3 regions of the Mesorhizobium sp. RIZ17 genome follow, and region 2 is predicted to be linked to each of the others. Evidence: predicted binding sites of a transcription regulator. Region 2 holds the regulator's gene; each other region holds the start of a gene.

Region 1 (5,523 bases), 3.2 Mb from region 2:
GCCTCGACCATCAGCGAAGCGCCTTGTGCCATCAGGCGGTCATGCAATTCGCCGGCCGTCATATCGGGTGCGATGGCGACTTTTTCAACCAATGCCACCGGTCCGGTGTCCAGACCCTCTTCCATCTTCATGATCATCATGCCGGTTTCGCTATCTCCGGCCATGATCGCACGCTGGATGGGAGCAGCACCACGCCAGCGTGGCAAAAGCGAGGCATGGCCGTTGAGACAGCCGAGCCTGGCCGCCTCGAGAACCGCTTTCGGCAACAGCAGGCCATAGGCGACGACGACCGCGACATCGGCCTGCAAGGCGGCAAAAGCCTGTTGCTCGGCGTCGCTTTTCAGCGATGTCGGCGTGCGCACGTCGAGCCCCAGCCGCTCGGCCTCGCGCTGCACCGGGGACGGCGTCAGTTCCAGCCCGCGCCGTCCAGCGGCTCGCGGCGGCTGCGTATAGACGGCCGCGATCTCGTGGCCGGCCTCGGCGATGGCGCGCAAGGTCGGCACGGAAAAATCCGGCGTGCCCATGAAGATGACGCGAAGCGGCATGATGTCCTGCGATCCTGTCTTGCGGTAGGCTCAGGTGCTCGCGCGGCCGAAACGGCCCTTAGCCTACCATCTTGCCCGGCGCCTTGTCCTTGGCGAGCTTCTTGAACTTCCGCACCACCATGTCGCGCTTCAGCTTCGAGATGTGGTCGATGAACAGCACGCCGTTGAGATGGTCGATCTCGTGCTGCAGGCAGGTGGCCATCAGCCCCTCCGCCTGAATCTCCTGAAGCCTGCCGTCGCGGTCGAGATACTTCACCCGCACCGAGGCCGGGCGCTCGACCTCGGCGTAATAGTCGGGAATCGACAGGCAGCCTTCCTCATAGACGGAACGCTGGTCGGAACTCTCGAGCACTTCCGGATTGATGAAGACGTGCGGCTGAGGCTCCTCGCCTTCCTTGGCGAGGTCGATGACCAGCAGCCGTCGCGGCTCGCCGACCTGGATGGCCGCAAGGCCGATGCCCGGCGCGTCATACATGGTTTCCAGCATGTCGTCGGCCAGCTTGCGCAAATCGGCATCGACGCGCTCGACCGGCTTGGAAAGCTGGCGCAGGACGGGATCGGGGAGAATGATGAGCGGCTTGATCGACATGGCGTCTCACCTAAGACGTCGTTGGAAAAGCGTCAACCGGTGTGGAATCGGCCTGTTCACGTTTTGATCTGTGCCACGCGGCCGAATCGGTTATGCTGGCCAAATGAACGACATGACCACCATCCTTTCACAACCGATCGCGCGGCTCGGCGCCTCCACGATCACGCTCGGCCAGGCGCTGGGTTTCGGCGTGTTGCTGCTGCTGTCGCTGTTTGTAGGATTGGCCGTGGCCTTGTGGCGCGCGGCCAAGGCGCGCGCGGTGGCCGCGGCCGAAGCGGCCGACCATGCCCGGGACACCGAGGCGCGCATCGCCGACGTCCTGCGGTCGCAGGCCGAGATGCACGGACGCATGGGCGCGATCGCCGAGGTGTTCGGGACGCGGCAGGCCGAGCTTACCCAGTCGCTCGGACAACGGCTCGACGCCATGACCGGCCGTCTCGGCCAGACCATGGCCGAGCAGACCAAGTCGACGCATGAAAGCCTTGCCAAGCTGCAGGAGCGGCTGGCGGTGATCGACACCGCGCAAGGCAACATCCAGTCCTTGGCCGGCCAGGTCGTGCAGCTGCAGGCGATCCTTTCCAACAAGCAGACACGCGGCGCCTTCGGCCAGTCGCGTATGGAGGCGATCGTCGCCGACGCCCTGCCGCATGGCGCCTATGAATTCCAGGCGAGCCTCTCCAACGGCAGCCGGCCCGATTGCCTGGTGCGGATGCCCAACGGCGCGCCGATGCTGGCCATCGACGCCAAGTTCCCGCTCGAAGCCTGGAACGCCATCCGTGCCGCCGAAGGCGCCGACATGCAGAAGGCGGCGGCGCAGGCTTTCCGGCGCGACATCGAGGTGCATATCCGCGATATCGCCGAAAAATACCTGCTCCAGGGCGAGACGCAGGACACCGCCTTCATGTTCGTGCCGTCGGAATCGGTGTTCGCCGAAATCCACGAGAATTTCGAGGCGGTGGTGCAGAAGGCGCATCGCGCCCGCGTCGTCATCGTTTCGCCCTCGTTGCTGATGCTGTCGATCCAGGTCATCCAGGCGATCCTCAAGGACGCCCGCATGCGAGAGCAGGCACATCTGATCCAGGGCGAGGTCATTCGGCTGATGGAGGACGTGGGGCGCGTCGACGAGCGCGTGCGCCGGCTGCAGACGCATTTCGGCCAGGCGGCGCGGGACATCGACGACATCCTGGTTTCGACATCGAAGGTGACCAAGCGCGGCCAGAAGATCGAGGCGCTGGAATTCGCCGAGGGCGAGACCGAGGCCGCGCGAAGTGCGGCGCCAAAGGCAGAGGGCAGTCCGCGCGTGGCCGATTCAAAGGCCGGCCAGTTGAGGCTGCGCGTCGTCGAAGGCGACGAGTAGTTGCTCGACGCGGACGTTGGAACGAGCGATTCTTCCTTCGCTTGCAAGGTCGCATACCTCGGAGATTGGCCAAACGCCCATCGCTTCGTCATTCTAGGGCGGAGCAAGGAGCGAAGCGACGCGCGCAGACCCTAGAATCCATGCCGTGACACTAAGGCGTTGCAACTGTTGCAGAATTCGGCACCGTTGCACCATCGGCTACTGTCACGGCATGGATCCTCGGGTCAAGCCCGAGGATGACGAAGGCGCGCAGGATTCGGCCAATCGCCAAGGCTTGCGCCAGCGGGCCGATCCGATAGCCCTTACTGCTCTTCCGTCGTCGCCATGCCCACGAATTCCGGAAGCCAGCGCAGGGCCGATCGGTGCCATTTCTGCTGTCTCGGGACCAAATCCTGACGCTGCCTCGCGGTCCCGACCCTGATCCCATAGACCTTCGGACCATCGCCGACTGACGTCGCGTAAAGATGCGAGCCGCACTCGGCACAAAAAGCCTGGGCGCGCCTGGCGCCGCTTGCCACGACCTTGATGTAGATCTTCGGCGCGCCCCGGGTGATCCGGTAGTCGCTTTCCGGCGCCGGGACGGTAACCCGGAAGGCGGTGCCGGTCAGTTGCTGGCAGTCGGTGCAGTGGCAGATCGAGGTCTTTTCCGGATCGACCTCCGCCTCGTAGGCGATCGCGCCGCAATGGCATCCGCCGTCGATCTTCATCGTTCCTTCTCCTCACAAACTCGCTGCATTGAACCTAACCCTCCCGCGAGACCTCGGCGATGGCCTTGCGCCGCTGCTCCCATGTGCCAGTCGCCTGCGGCTTGACGAAGAGCCTTGAGATTTGCGGCATTTCCGTCTTGAGCCTTGCCTCCAGGCGCTCGACGCAGGCCTCGATCTCGGGTGCGGTGAGGTGATCCTCGAATTCGATGCTCAAGCCGGCGACGATTTCCTCCGGACCGATATGGACGCTCAATATGCCGTTCGCCCGCTGCACCGCAGGGTCTTGCTGGGCGATCGCCAGCACCCGCTTCTGCACCTGCGGCGAGGCCGGCTCGCCGAGCAGCAGGCTCTTGCTTTCGCGCGCCAGGAAGATCGCCGTCGCGCCCAGGATCAGCGCTATGCCGATCGAGGCGACGCCGTCGAGCTCGGGCATTTTCATGATTTCGGCCGCCAGTATGCCGGCGAAGGCGACGATCAGGCCAAGCAAGGCGGCGCTGTCCTCGAACAGCACGGTAAAGACGCTCGGATCCTTGCTTCGGTGAATTGCCTCGAACCAGCCCTGGCCGCCCTTCTGCTGTCGGAATTCCTTCAGCGCCACCAGCCAGGAGCTCCCTTCGAACAGGAAAGACAGGCCAAGCACGACATAGTTGACCTTGGCGTTGACGACCGGCTCCGGCGCCATGATGTGGATGACGCCTTCGTAGAAGGAAACGCCGGCGCCGAGCGCGAACACGAGGAGCGCAACGATGAAACTCCAGAAATAAAGCTCGCGCCCGTGTCCGAGCGGGTGGGTGCGGTCGGGCGGCCGCGCGGCGCGGTGCATGCCATAGAGAAGCAGCGCGCCATTGCCGGTGTCGACCAGCGAATGCACGCCTTCCGACAGCATGGCGGACGAACCGGTGAAGGCGGCCGCCGCGAATTTGGTCACGGCGATCGCCAGATTGCCGGCTAGCGCTGCGTAAATCACTTTTTTCGAGCCGGCGTGGCCTGCCATCTGTTCCTGACCTGTCCGATACGACCGACCTTAGTGGCCTGCCGGCCAAAGCTCCACAGATATGCACAACGCGCTGACGGTCCGGTCGTTCAAAGCGGGAGGCGGCTCGTGACGCGAAACTGTTATTCGACGACTTCGTCGGTCCATACTCTGAAACCGGCAAGCGTGCCCGGTCCAAAGATATGGGTCAGCGGCACATCAGCCGCGTCGCGGCCGGAGGCAATCAGGATGCGGCCGATGCGCGGGGCATTGTTGCGCGGATCGAAAGCGTGCCAGCGCCCACCGAGATAGACCTCCATCCAGGCGGCGAAATCCATCGAAGCCCAGGGTTTTGGCAGGCCGATGTCGCTGATATAGCCAGTGCAATAGCGGGTCGGAATGTTAAGCGCACGGCAAAAGGCGACAGCGAGATGGGCAAAATCGCGACAGACGCCGCTCTGCTCGCGGTAGGCCTCCGCCGCGGTGCGCGTGGGCCGCGCATTGCCGTAATTGAAGACGATATGGTTGTGAACGAAGTCGCAGACTGCCTGGACGCGCGGAACGCCGAGAGGGGTGTGGCCAAACAACCGCCAGGCGTCGTTTGCCAGCACATCGCTTTCGCAATAACGGCTGGGCAGCAGGAACAAGAGTGTGTCCGATGGCAGGTCACGCACCTCGTGTTGCGAGGCCAACAGGTCACCCATCTCGAAGGTACCGGTATCGCGGATGACGGCATCGGTGCCGAAGGTAAAACGTCCCGAAGGGGCAACCAGTCGGTTGCACCAATTGCCGAAGCTGTCGCGGTAGCTCTGGATCGGCACTGGCGGCGTAGAGGTCAGGAAATCCGGCCGCTCAAGATCGGAGGCGCGGGAGTAGTGGACGTTGAGCATGGCGATCAGTGGCGCTTCTTGCGGAAAGTCGAAGGCCATCTCGCAGCCGATGTGAATTCGCATTTTCTCCCTGACCGGCTGCTTGATCATCGCTCCGGCGAAGGCCGGCTGATGCTGCTGCAGTGCGAAGAAGACCATTGCACGGACCGACGCGGTTTACGAGCAAATTAGAAACCGGTTGAAAGCGCGCGGCTGTCGGCTGCGACAGGCGCTACCCTCTTGCGGTCCAGCATTTCTCTTGTTTCACTTGCACGTCCATAATCGGAGGAGCGAATCATGGCTAAAGGTGCGATGAAGGCGGGCAAGGAAGCCCGCAAGCCGAAGAAGGACGCCAAGAAGCCCGCTGCGGCCCCGGCTCCGAAAGCGCCGCCGGTCAAGGCGATGCGCATCAAGGAAAAGTAAGCGGCCGAATTCGGTCGATCCGGCTCAAGGCAGACTTTTGAACCGGCGGCATGACAATGC
Region 2 (5,523 bases):
CATGCATGTAGGTCGGGACGCCGTCGGAACGCAGGATGATGAAGTCGTCGAGATCCTTGTTCGGGAAGCGCACTTCGCCCTGCACGCGGTCGTTGACGATCGTCACACCTTCGGTCGGCGCCTTGATGCGGATCGCACCCTTGACGCCTGCCGGCGCCTCGGACGGGTCACGGTCGCGCCACTGGCCGTTGTAACGCGGCGGCAGGCCCTTGGCGCGGGCCGCCTCGCGCATTGCCTCGAGCTCGGCCGGCGTCTCATAGGCGTAATAGGCCTTGCCCATGCGCACGAGTTCCTCGGCCACCTCGCGATGACGCGGCGCGCGCTGGAACTGCGAGACGGCGTCGCCGTCCCAGGAGAGGCCAAGCCAGGTCAGCCCGTCGAGAATGGCGGCCGTGGCGGCTTCGGTGGAGCGCTCGCGATCGGTATCCTCGATGCGCAGCAGCATCGTGCCGCCGGTGTGCCTGGCATAGAGCCAGTTGAACAGCGCCGTGCGCGCCCCGCCGATGTGCAGGTAGCCTGTGGGCGAGGGGGCAAAGCGGGTGACGACCTTGTCGGACATGGAACTCTCGAAGAAGCACTGAAAAATGCATGTGTCGCGCAGACTTCCACGCGACCGGCGTTCATGTAGCATAGGCGGTCTGGGGCGCAAGGGGCAGACCCGATGGCTGGACGTGGCCGGGGCGCGAAGGAGAGCGGGGGAACGACAGCTGGCGTCAGCGAACGCCTGATGTTTGCCCATGCCACACCCGAAGAGACAGCGCCGGTTTCGCTTCCGGAGCCGCGCGCACCAGCCGTGTTGCTGCCGCCCGGTGACGGTGCAATACAGCCGGTCCCGCCAACAACAGCCACCATCGGCCGGATCCGCAAACAGCTTGGCCGCGCCTCGCTTCCCGCACTCCACCGAAGCATCGGCACCGCGGCGGCCACCGAGCTCGACCGCGGCATTGGCTTCCTGCTGGTGCCGGTGTTCCTGGCCGCTGGTGTCATCTACTACTTCTCGCTGAACACTGAGCCCGATCTCTACAGGCCGCTCGCGGCGGTGGCCCTGATGGCTGTCTGCGCGGCGGTTTCGCGTTCCCGGCACAGAACACACCTTGTCTTCGTGGCGGCGTTTTTCTGCGCCTTGGGCTTTCTCGCGGCCAAGGTGGAGACCTGGCGGATGGCGACCCCGATGCTGGGTTCCGAAATCCAGACACGGCTGACGGGGCGCCTCGTCACCGCCGAGGCGATGGCCAACGGCCGCATCCGGCTGACAATCGATCTGATTTCCACGGAGCATCCCAAGCTGCGCTATGCGCCGGACCGCGTCAGGCTGTCGGCACGCAGGATCCCGCCAGAGATGATCGCCGGGTCGATGCTGACCGGCTATGCCAAGCTGCTGCCGCCGACAGGCCCGGTTCGGCCGGACAGCTATGACTTTTCCTTCGACAGCTACTTTGCCGGCATCGGCGGCAGCGGCTTTTTCCTGGGCGATCCAAAGCTGATTGCCCCGGCAGAAGCGCCATTCGGAGCGCGCGTCGCATCGGCTGTCGAAAACGCGCGCGAAGGCATTGCCGACCATATCAGGAGCGCCATCGGCGGGTCCGAAGGCGAGATCGCGGCGGCGCTGATCGTCGGCGTGCGCGCCGGCATTCCGGAAGCGATCAACGAGTCGATGCGGCGCACCGGCATCTACCACATCATCTCGATCTCCGGCCTGCACATGGCACTTGTCGCGGGCACGATCATGGTCCTTTTGCGCGGCACCTTCGCGCTGTTTCCGGATTTCTCGTCACGCCGACCGGTGAAGAAATATGCCGCTGCAATCGCGCTGGCCTCGATTGCCGCCTACCTCGTGATCTCCGGCATCGTGGTCGCGGCCGAGCGAAGCTTCATCATGCTGGCCGTGATGCTGGTCGCCGTGCTTTTCGACCGCGCGGCGCTGACCATGCGCAACCTGGCGATCTCTGCCATCGCCGTCATCCTGGTCTCGCCGCACGAAGTGGTCGGCCCGAGCTTCCAGATGTCCTTCGCCGCCACCGCTGCGCTTGTCGGCGCCTATGCCGGCTTTGCCGACTATCGCGCCGGCAAAACGACAGCGCCGCCGGCAAGGCGTTCGTTTCTCGGGTTCGTATCGCAAAAACTGGCGGTTGGCGTGGGCGGCGCCGCCATAACGTCGCTCATCGCAGGCAGCGCGACGTTGCTGTTTGCGATCTGGCATTTTCAGCGCGTGTCGCCGCTCAGCCTGCTGGCCAATCTGGCGGTCATGCCGATCGTTTCGCTGATCGTCATGCCGTTCGCCGTGTTGAGCGCGCTCGCCATGCCCTTCGGCTTCGACGGTCCCTTCCTCTTTGTCATGGGCAAGGGCCTGACGGCGATGATCGCCATTTCGGCGTGGATATCCGAGCGCTCACCGGTCGACGCCGTCGGGCTGATCTCGATCCAGTCGGTGCTGCTGGCGACGGTCGCGCTGGTCATCGCAACGATGGCGACCACGTGGCTCAGGCTTGCCGCGGTGCCCTTCGCGCTCGCGGCGCTGCTGGCCATTCCGCATGTCCGCACGCCGGATGTGCTTGTCTCGGAGGACGCGCGTCTGGTGGCGATGCCGATCGGAGGCGGTGAGCTTGCGATCAACCGCGCGCGCTCCAACGAGTTCACCACCGACAACTGGAAACGAGCGCTGAAAGCCGAGGATATCGTGCCGCCGGAGACCTTCGCCAAGGACGCCCTCGACATCGCCGATCCCGTCGACCTGCCGCCTGGCTCGCCCTTCTACTGCACCGGAGACCTCTGCATCGGCCGGCATCCTTCCGGCGCCATCGTCGCGCTTGCCGAGAACCGCGGCAGCGCCCGACCGGCCTGCGGGTTCGCAGATCTCATCGTCATCAACGATGCAACGGCCTACAACCCATGCCGCGATCCGCGCGTGCTCGTCGTCACCAAGCGGCAGCTGGCTCACGACGGCAGCGCCGCTATCTTCTTCGATCCGCAATCGGCGACCGCCCGGCCAACCGTTCGCTACGCGGTCGACGAGCCATATCGTCCCTGGCACGAGCAGCGGAAATACACACGCGAGGCGAGGGGGCTGCCGCCCTATCAACGACCGGAAAAGCCGGCGGCCGCGCCGCAGCCGACAGAATAGATGTCACGCATTTCCGGCGAAGACCGCCGCGCGGTCCTGCTCAGTAGCGACGGATAAGTCCGACGAGCTTGCCCTGAACCTTGACCCGATCCGGTCCAAAGATCCGGGTCTCATAGGCCGGGTTGGCGGCCTCGAGCGCGATCGAGGCACCCTTGCGGCGAAACCGCTTCAAGGTCGCTTCCTCGTCGTCGACCAGCGCCACCACGATCTCGCCCGGGCTTGCCGTATTGGCGTTGCGGATGATGACGGTGTCGCCGTCGAAGATACCGGCCTCTATCATCGAGTCGCCCTTGACCTCCAGCGCATAGTGCTCGCCGCCCATGATCATGTCCGGCGGCACCGAGATCGAGTGCGTCTGGTGCTGGATGGCGTCGATCGGCACGCCGGCGGCAATGCGGCCCATCACCGGAATGGATACGGCCGAAACAGCGTCGTCGTCATTGCTGGGTGTCGGCGTGCGCGAAGGCGCTGCCGGCTTGACCTGGCGGTTGAGATTGCCTTGGCCGCCCTGGATGACGCTTGGCGAGAACTTCTTCGCGGCATTCAGGCCAGGCGCGATCGAGTCGGGCAGGCGCAAGACTTCGAGGGCGCGCGCCCGGTTCGGCAGCCGGCGAATGAAGCCGCGCTCTTCCAGCGCCGTGATCAACCGGTGGATGCCGGACTTCGAGGCAAGGTCCAGCGCCTCCTTCATCTCGTCGAAGGATGGAGGAATCCCGCTCTCCTTCAGGCGTTCATGGATGAACATCAGGAGTTCATGTTGTTTGCGCGTCAGCATTGGCGGCCCCCACGGGTTCTGAAACCAGAATCGGAAAAACAAACCCAGAACAAACACTATCTGTTCCAGTTGTGTTCCGCAACCGTTTAAAGTTTAATGAATTTCTTAAGGCTGCCGAAACAATGTTGCATTCGAGGACGCCAGCCGCCGCCAGTAGGGCGGTGGCATTGATTCCGTTCGATTTTGCAGCACTGCCTAAGTTGAAACAGCAGGCAGCGCCATCACGAAAGCGCGGGTCGGACCGCGTGGACCACCCTTTGCGCATGCTGCACCGTGAACGAAACGAACCCAAAATGCCAACTTCGGCGATTTGCCGGTTCACTGTTCTCGCGGTCTATGGACCAGCTAACACAGGACGAAAGGTTCTTGCCCCGACGCCGACTGGGGTGAGACAACCGCCGTTGGCCGTCTGGCGATTTGCGAGCGGCGCTGGGTCGAGATGGAGGCGGTAACGCGATGAGGGGAATTCCTGGCCGTGCTGAAGTCGAGGCGATGGATGCCGCGGATCCGCTGCGCGCCCTGCGCGATCGCTTCATCCTGCCGGAAGGGGTGATCTATCTCGACGGCAACTCGCTGGGTGCGGCGTCCTCCGAGGTTTTCGACGAGATCGAGAAAGCGGCAACGCGCGAATGGGCGCATGATCTTATCCGCGCCTGGAATACCGCGGGCTGGTTCCAAATGCCGGTCGAACTGGGCGACCGGCTCGGGCGGCTGATCGGCGCGGCGGCCGGACAGACCGTCGTTTGCGATACGACCTCGATCAACATCTACAAGGTCCTGCATGCGGCGCTGGCGATGCGGCCCGACCGATCCGTGATCGTTGCCGAGGGCGACAGTTTTCCGACCGATCTCTACATGGCGGAGGGCGTGGCCTCCACGCGTCCTGGTACGGTGCTGCGGCTCGAAGGTGTCGACGCCCCGACGATCGAGGAGCTGATCGACAGCCAAGTCGCGGTCATCCTGGTCAACCACGTCAACTACAAGTCCGGCCGGTTGCGCGACATGGCGGCCTTGACGCGCAAGGCCCACGAAGCCGGCGCGCTGATCGTCTGGGACCTCTGCCATACGGCAGGCGCGTTGCCGGTGGATCTTGATGGTTTCAGTGCCGATTTCGCTGTCGGCTGCACTTATAAATACCTCAATGGCGGCCCGGGCGCGCCCGCCTTCATCTACGCCGCGAACCGCCACCACGGTGACATTCGCCAGCCGCTCAGCGGCTGGTGGGGGCACGCCCGGCCTTTCGCGTTCGAGCAGGGCTACGCCATCGGCACGGGCATCCGCCGGTTCCTGTGCGGAACACAGCCGGTGCTGTCGATGCGGGCGCTGAAGGGCGCGCTGGACCTCTGGGACAAGGTCGACATGAATGCCGTGCGCGACAAAAGCATCGCCCTGACGGACTTGTTCATCCGGCTTGTCGAAGCCCGATGCGGCGCCTTCGGCCTCGAACTGGAAAGCCCGCGCGATGGCGCCGAGCGTGGCAGCCAGGTGTCGTTCGCCCATCCGCACGGTTACCAGGTGATGCGCGCCCTGATCGAGCGCGGCGTGATCGGCGATTTCCGCGCGCCATACACCATCCGCTTCGGCTTCACACCGCTCTATGTCGGCTATCGGGATGTCTGGGAGGCCG
Region 3 (5,523 bases), 2.6 Mb from region 2:
GCCATCGCGCTCGGCATGCAGCAGATCGCCACCGGCGATGCCAAGGTGATCGTCGCCGGCGGCCAGGAATCGATGTCGCTGTCGCCGCATGCCGAGCATCTGCGCGCCGGCGTCAAGATGGGCGACTACAAGATGATCGACACCATGATCAAGGACGGCCTGTGGGATGCCTTCAACGGCTACCATATGGGCAACACCGCCGAGAACGTCGCACGCCAGTTCCAGATCACCCGCGAAACCCAGGACGAGTTCGCGCTCGCCTCGCAGAACAAGGCCGAAGCCGCGCAGAAGGCCGGCAGGTTCAAGGACGAGATCGTCGCCTTCACCATCAAGGGCAAGAAGGGTGACACCATCGTCGACCAGGACGAGTATATCCGTCTCGGCGCGACGCTCGACGCCATGACCAAGCTGAAGCCCGCTTTCGACAAGGATGGCACGGTCACGGCCGCCAACGCGTCCGGCATCAATGACGGCGCCGCCGGCGCGCTGCTGATGACCGAGGCCGAGGCTGCCCGGCGCGGCATCACCCCGCTGGTCCGCATCGCCTCCTGGGCAACCGCGGGCGTCGATCCGGCGATCATGGGCACGGGGCCTATTCCCGCTTCGAAGCGGGCACTGGAAAAGGCCGGCTGGTCGGTTAAGGATCTCGACCTCGTCGAGGCCAACGAGGCCTTTGCCGCGCAGGCATGCGCCGTCAACAAGGGCATGGGCTGGGACCCCTCGATCGTCAACGTCAACGGCGGCGCCATCGCCATCGGCCATCCGATCGGCGCGTCGGGCGCCCGCGTCTTCAACACGCTGGTCTACGAGATGCGCCGACGCGGCGCCAAGAAGGGCCTTGCCACGCTTTGCATCGGCGGCGGCATGGGCGTCGCCATGTGCGTGGAAGCAATGGGGTGAATGGAAAAATGGTGAATGGTGGGCCGCAGGGCTTTCGCGATGACCATTCACTATTCACTATTCACCATTCACTCTGGGAGGAGCACATATGAGCAAGGTAGCAATCGTCACGGGCGGGTCGCGCGGCATCGGCGCGGCGATATCGGTCGCCTTGAAGAACGCCGGCTATTCGGTCGCGGCGAACTATGCCGGCAATGACGAGGCGGCACAGAAATTCAAGGCCGAGACCGGCATCCCGGTCTACAAATGGTCCGTCGCCGACTACGAGGCCTGCGCCGCCGGCATCAAGCAGGTCGAGGCCGATCTCGGTCCGGTCTCCGTGCTGGTCAACAATGCCGGCATCACCCGCGACGCCATGTTCCACAAGATGACGCCCGTGCAGTGGAAGGAAGTCATCGACACCAACCTCTCCGGTGTCTTCAACATGACGCATCCTTTGTGGAGCGGCATGCGCGACCGCAAGTTCGGCCGCGTCGTCACCATTTCCTCGATCAACGGCCAGAAGGGCCAGGCCGGCCAGGCCAACTACTCGGCCGCCAAGGCCGGCGACATCGGCTTCAGCAAGGCTCTTGCCCAGGAAGGCGCCCGCGCGGGCATCACCGTCAACGTCATCTGCCCCGGCTATATCGCGACCGAGATGGTCAAGGCGATCGACGAGAAGGTGCTCAACGAGCGCATCATCCCGCAGATCCCGGTCGGCCGCCTCGGCGAACCGGAAGAGATCGCGCGCTGCGTCGTCTTTCTGGCTTCCGACGAGGCCGGCTTCATCACCGGCTCGACCATCACCGCCAATGGCGGCCAGTACTTCGTCTGATACGCACGACACCAAGGCGGCTCCGGCAACGGAGCCGCCTTTTTCGCCCGCCGGCAAGCCCGGCGCGACACCGTGCCTCAATCCGGCACGCAAAAGTTAACGGCCCCGGCCACGCTCTGTGCGCAACCCCTCTCACAAGCTGTGAATCCTCGGTGGGCAAGCTGTGGATAACACCATATCTAGGGGTGAACAAACCGGGAAACTTCGCGCATCTCTGATTCGTCGCCGATTCGTTCTGGCTTTGGCCGAAAAGTTAATGGCGGAGCGCCAAAACATTACCGAAATCGTTAAATGCCGTTAAGAAAAGTCAACAATTTCATAACCTTGCGAGCGTCCCTAGAGTCGACCGCGGCGGCTCGCCGGCAAAAGTTAACGACCGCTCGGGTCCAGCGGCGGTCAAGCATGAATCGGGCCAATTGCCCGATTCAGCATGTGGTGAGACTCAGCGTCAAAAAATCCACATATAGCCGTGAACAAAACCTGAATCAGAACGAGTCAGCGATTCGTCGCTGATTCGTTCCAGACTCGTTCCAGCCGTTAACAAGCAGCCGATTTTGAACGCCCCGGCCTGCCTCGCCTGCCCCCAAAGGAACATTCCGCTTTCGCTTCACGCCCGAAGTCCCTATGTGTCGCCTGTCACACGCGGCGGCATCGCCGTGCTTCAGACTACACGCGGCAGAAACCTTATTTCCGAGCCGATGAACATCCAGCCGAAACATTCCCAGCCGCTGATCCTTTCAGGCCGCGACGTGACGGCCGTGCTAGGGCCCACCAACACCGGCAAGACCCATCTCGCCATCGAGCGCATGGTCGCGCACGAGACCGGCATCATCGGCTTGCCGCTGAGACTGCTTGCCCGCGAGGTCTATGCCCGTGTCTGCGAGAAGGTCGGCGCCCACAAGGTGGCGCTGATCACCGGCGAGGAGAAGATCGTGCCCGCCGGCGCGAAATATTCCGTCTGCACCGTCGAGGCGATGCCGCGCGAGACCGACGCCGCCTTCGTCGCCATCGACGAGGTGCAGCTCGCCGGCGATCTCGAGCGCGGCCATATCTTCACCGATCGCATCCTGCATCTGCGCGGCCGCCAGGAGACGCTGCTTCTGGGCGCCGCCACCATGCACGGCATCCTGCAGAAGCTGCTGAAGGGTGTGTCGGTGGTGACGCGGCCGCGGCTGTCGCACCTTGCCTATGCCGGCTCGAAGAAGCTCACCCGGCTGCCGCGGCGCACGGCGATCGTCGCTTTCTCCGCCGACGAGGTCTATGCCATCGCCGAGTTGATCCGCCGCCAGCAGGGGGGTGCAGCCGTCGTGCTTGGCGCGCTTTCGCCGCGCACCCGCAACGCGCAGGTCGAGATCTTCCAGTCCGGCGACGTCGACTATCTCATCGCCACCGACGCCATCGGCATGGGGCTGAACCTCGACCTCGACCATGTCGCCTTTGCCCAGAACCGCAAATTCGACGGCTACCAGTACCGCAACCTGACCGCGGCCGAGCTTGGCCAGATCGCCGGCCGCGCCGGCCGGCACCTGCGCGACGGCACGTTCGGCGTCACCGGCCAGGTCGACCCGTTCGACGAGGATCTGGTCGCCAAGGTCGAAGGGCACGACTTCGACCCGGTGAAGGTGCTGCAATGGCGCACCGCCGATTTCGACTTTTCGAGCCTCGATGCGCTGAAACGCTCGATCGAGACCAATGCGCCGGTCGAAGGCCTGACCCGCGCGCTGCCGGCCGTGGATGCGCAGGCGCTGGAGCATCTGTCGCGCGACGGCGACATCCGCGCCTTGGCCACCGGCAAGGAGCGCGTGGCGCTGCTGTGGGAAGCCTGCGCGCTCCCCGACTACCGCAAGATCGCGCCGGCACAGCATGCCGACCTCATCGCCTCCATCTATATGGACCTTGCTCGTCATGGCCATGTCGATGAGAATTACATGGCCGAGCAGGTGCGGCGCGCCGACACGACGGAAGGCGATATCGACACGCTCTCGCACCGGATCGCGCAGATCCGCACCTGGACTTTCGTCTCCAACCGCCCCGGCTGGCTGGCCGATCAGCTACACTGGCAGGAAAAGACGCGCGAAATCGAAGACAGATTGTCGGATGCGCTGCATGAGCGGTTGACGAAACGCTTCGTAGACCGCAGGACTTCCGTCCTCATGCGGCGCCTTAGAGAAAATACCATGCCTGAAGCCGAAATCAGCCCTACCGGAACCGTCCTCGTCGAAGGCCATCATGTCGGCGAGTTGCAAGGGTTCCGCTTCACCGCCGACCAGAGCGCCGGCGGCGAGGACGCCAAGGCGGTGCGTACCGCCGCCCAGAAGGCGCTCGCGGCCGAGTTCGACGCGCGCGCCGAGCGCTTTGCCGCCTGCGCCAATGGCGACCTGGCCTTGGGCTCGGACGGCATCTTGCGCTGGATCGGCGCGCCGATCGGCACGCTGGTCGCCGGCGACGAGGCGCTGAAGCCGCGCCTGGTGTTGCTTGCAGACGAGCAGCTGACTGGCCCTGCCCGCGACAAGGTGGCGGCGCGCGCCGAGCGTTTCGTCAATTTCCAGATCGAGTCGCTCTTGAAGCCGCTGGTCGATCTGAAGAATGCCGACCAGCTCACCGGCATCGCGCGCGGCATCGCCTTCCAGCTGGTCGAGCATTTCGGCCTGATCAACCGCCGCGACATCGCGGAGGAGATGAAATCTCTCGACCAGGAAGGCCGCGCGGCGCTGCGCCGCCTCGGCGTCCGCTTCGGCGCCTACCATGTCTTCGTGCCTGCGCTGATCAAGCCGGCGCCGGCCGGCCTGGTGACCTTGCTCTGGGCGCTGAAGAACGACGGCAAGGACAAGCCTGGCTTCGGCGACGTGGTGCATGCGCTGGCCTCGGGCCGCACCTCGGTGGTCATCGACCCGGCCTTCGACAAGACCTTCTACAAGCTCGCCGGCTACCGCAATCTCGGCCGCCGCGCCGTGCGCATCGATATCCTGGAAAGGCTTGCCGACCTCATCCGCCCGGCGACCAACTGGAAGCCCGGCCTCGGCCAGCGTCCGGACGGCGCCTATGACGGCCACGCCTTCATGGTGACGCCGCCGATGATGTCGATCCTCGGCGCCACCGCCGACGACATGGAAGAGATCCTCAAGGGTCTCGGCTATCGCTCCGAGGCAAAGCCGGCCGCCGAGGTGAAGGCGAAGCTCGACGCGCAGGACGACGCCGCCCGTGAAGCGGCCGCGGCCAAGCTTGCCGCGGAAGAAGCGGCACGTGCTGCGCAAGCGACGGAAGCCCCCGAAGCCGCGGCCGAGGCAACGTCGGTCGAGAGCCCGGAGACGGCCGGCGCCGAAATCCATGCGACGGAGACCTCGACCGAAAGCGCGGCGGAACCTGTCGGCGAAACAACCGGACAGGAGACCGTGGAAGCGGAGGCTCCCGTGGAAGCTGCAGCGGCAAGCGAGCCGGCAGCGCAAAGCGATGAGCCGGCAGGCGAGGCCGTGACGGAGGAAGGCGGGCCCTCGGCTCTGGCCGGGTCCTTGCAGACCGAAACCCCGACTGCAAGCGAGGCCACCGCACCTACTGAAACGACGACGGAAGCCGCCACCGGCGAAACCCCGGCCGAGGCTGAGGAGCCGAAGCCTGTCCTTCTGTGGCGTCAGGCGCGTTTCGACCATCAGCGTCCGCGCCATCGCCACGACAATCGTCGCGACAATCGCCCGCGCGGCGGCCAGCCCGCGCGCGACGGACAGGCGGGCGCCGCTAGCGGCCAGCCTGGCGACAAGCCCGCCCATGAGGGCCGCCGCGAGCAGCGCGACGGCGCTGGCAAGCCGCGCTTC

Evidence for each region. Region 2 encodes LexA, which represses DNA repair genes until DNA is damaged. Its sites were predicted from a motif close to TGTTCNNNNTGTGTTCNG; they were not measured.
Region 1: the regulator LexA is predicted to act here: its motif matches at 1,188-1,205, upstream of WDX12_RS09570 (DNA recombination protein RmuC).
Region 3: the regulator LexA is predicted to act here: its motif matches at 2,230-2,247, upstream of WDX12_RS06635 (helicase-related protein).

What each region holds. Positions count from the first base shown of each region.
Region 1 is NZ_CP147861.1:1,922,069-1,927,591, reverse strand. Features, by position in the region: gene fmt (methionyl-tRNA formyltransferase) at 1-545, opposite strand, end outside; gene def (peptide deformylase) at 604-1,134, opposite strand; gene WDX12_RS09570 (DNA recombination protein RmuC) at 1,238-2,491, shown strand; gene WDX12_RS09565 (GFA family protein) at 2,794-3,198, opposite strand; gene WDX12_RS09560 (cation diffusion facilitator family transporter) at 3,233-4,192, opposite strand; gene WDX12_RS09555 (transglutaminase-like domain-containing protein) at 4,315-5,124, opposite strand; gene WDX12_RS09550 (hypothetical protein) at 5,338-5,463, shown strand.
Region 2 is NZ_CP147861.1:5,620,801-5,626,323, reverse strand. Features, by position in the region: gene gltX (glutamate--tRNA ligase) at 1-559, opposite strand, end outside; gene WDX12_RS27380 (ComEC/Rec2 family competence protein) at 662-3,121, shown strand; gene lexA (transcriptional repressor LexA) at 3,162-3,896, opposite strand; gene kynU (kynureninase) at 4,353-5,523, shown strand, end outside.
Region 3 is NZ_CP147861.1:1,338,216-1,343,738, forward strand. Features, by position in the region: gene WDX12_RS06625 (acetyl-CoA C-acetyltransferase) at 1-900, shown strand, start outside; gene phbB (acetoacetyl-CoA reductase) at 989-1,714, shown strand; gene WDX12_RS06635 (helicase-related protein) at 2,413-5,523, shown strand, end outside.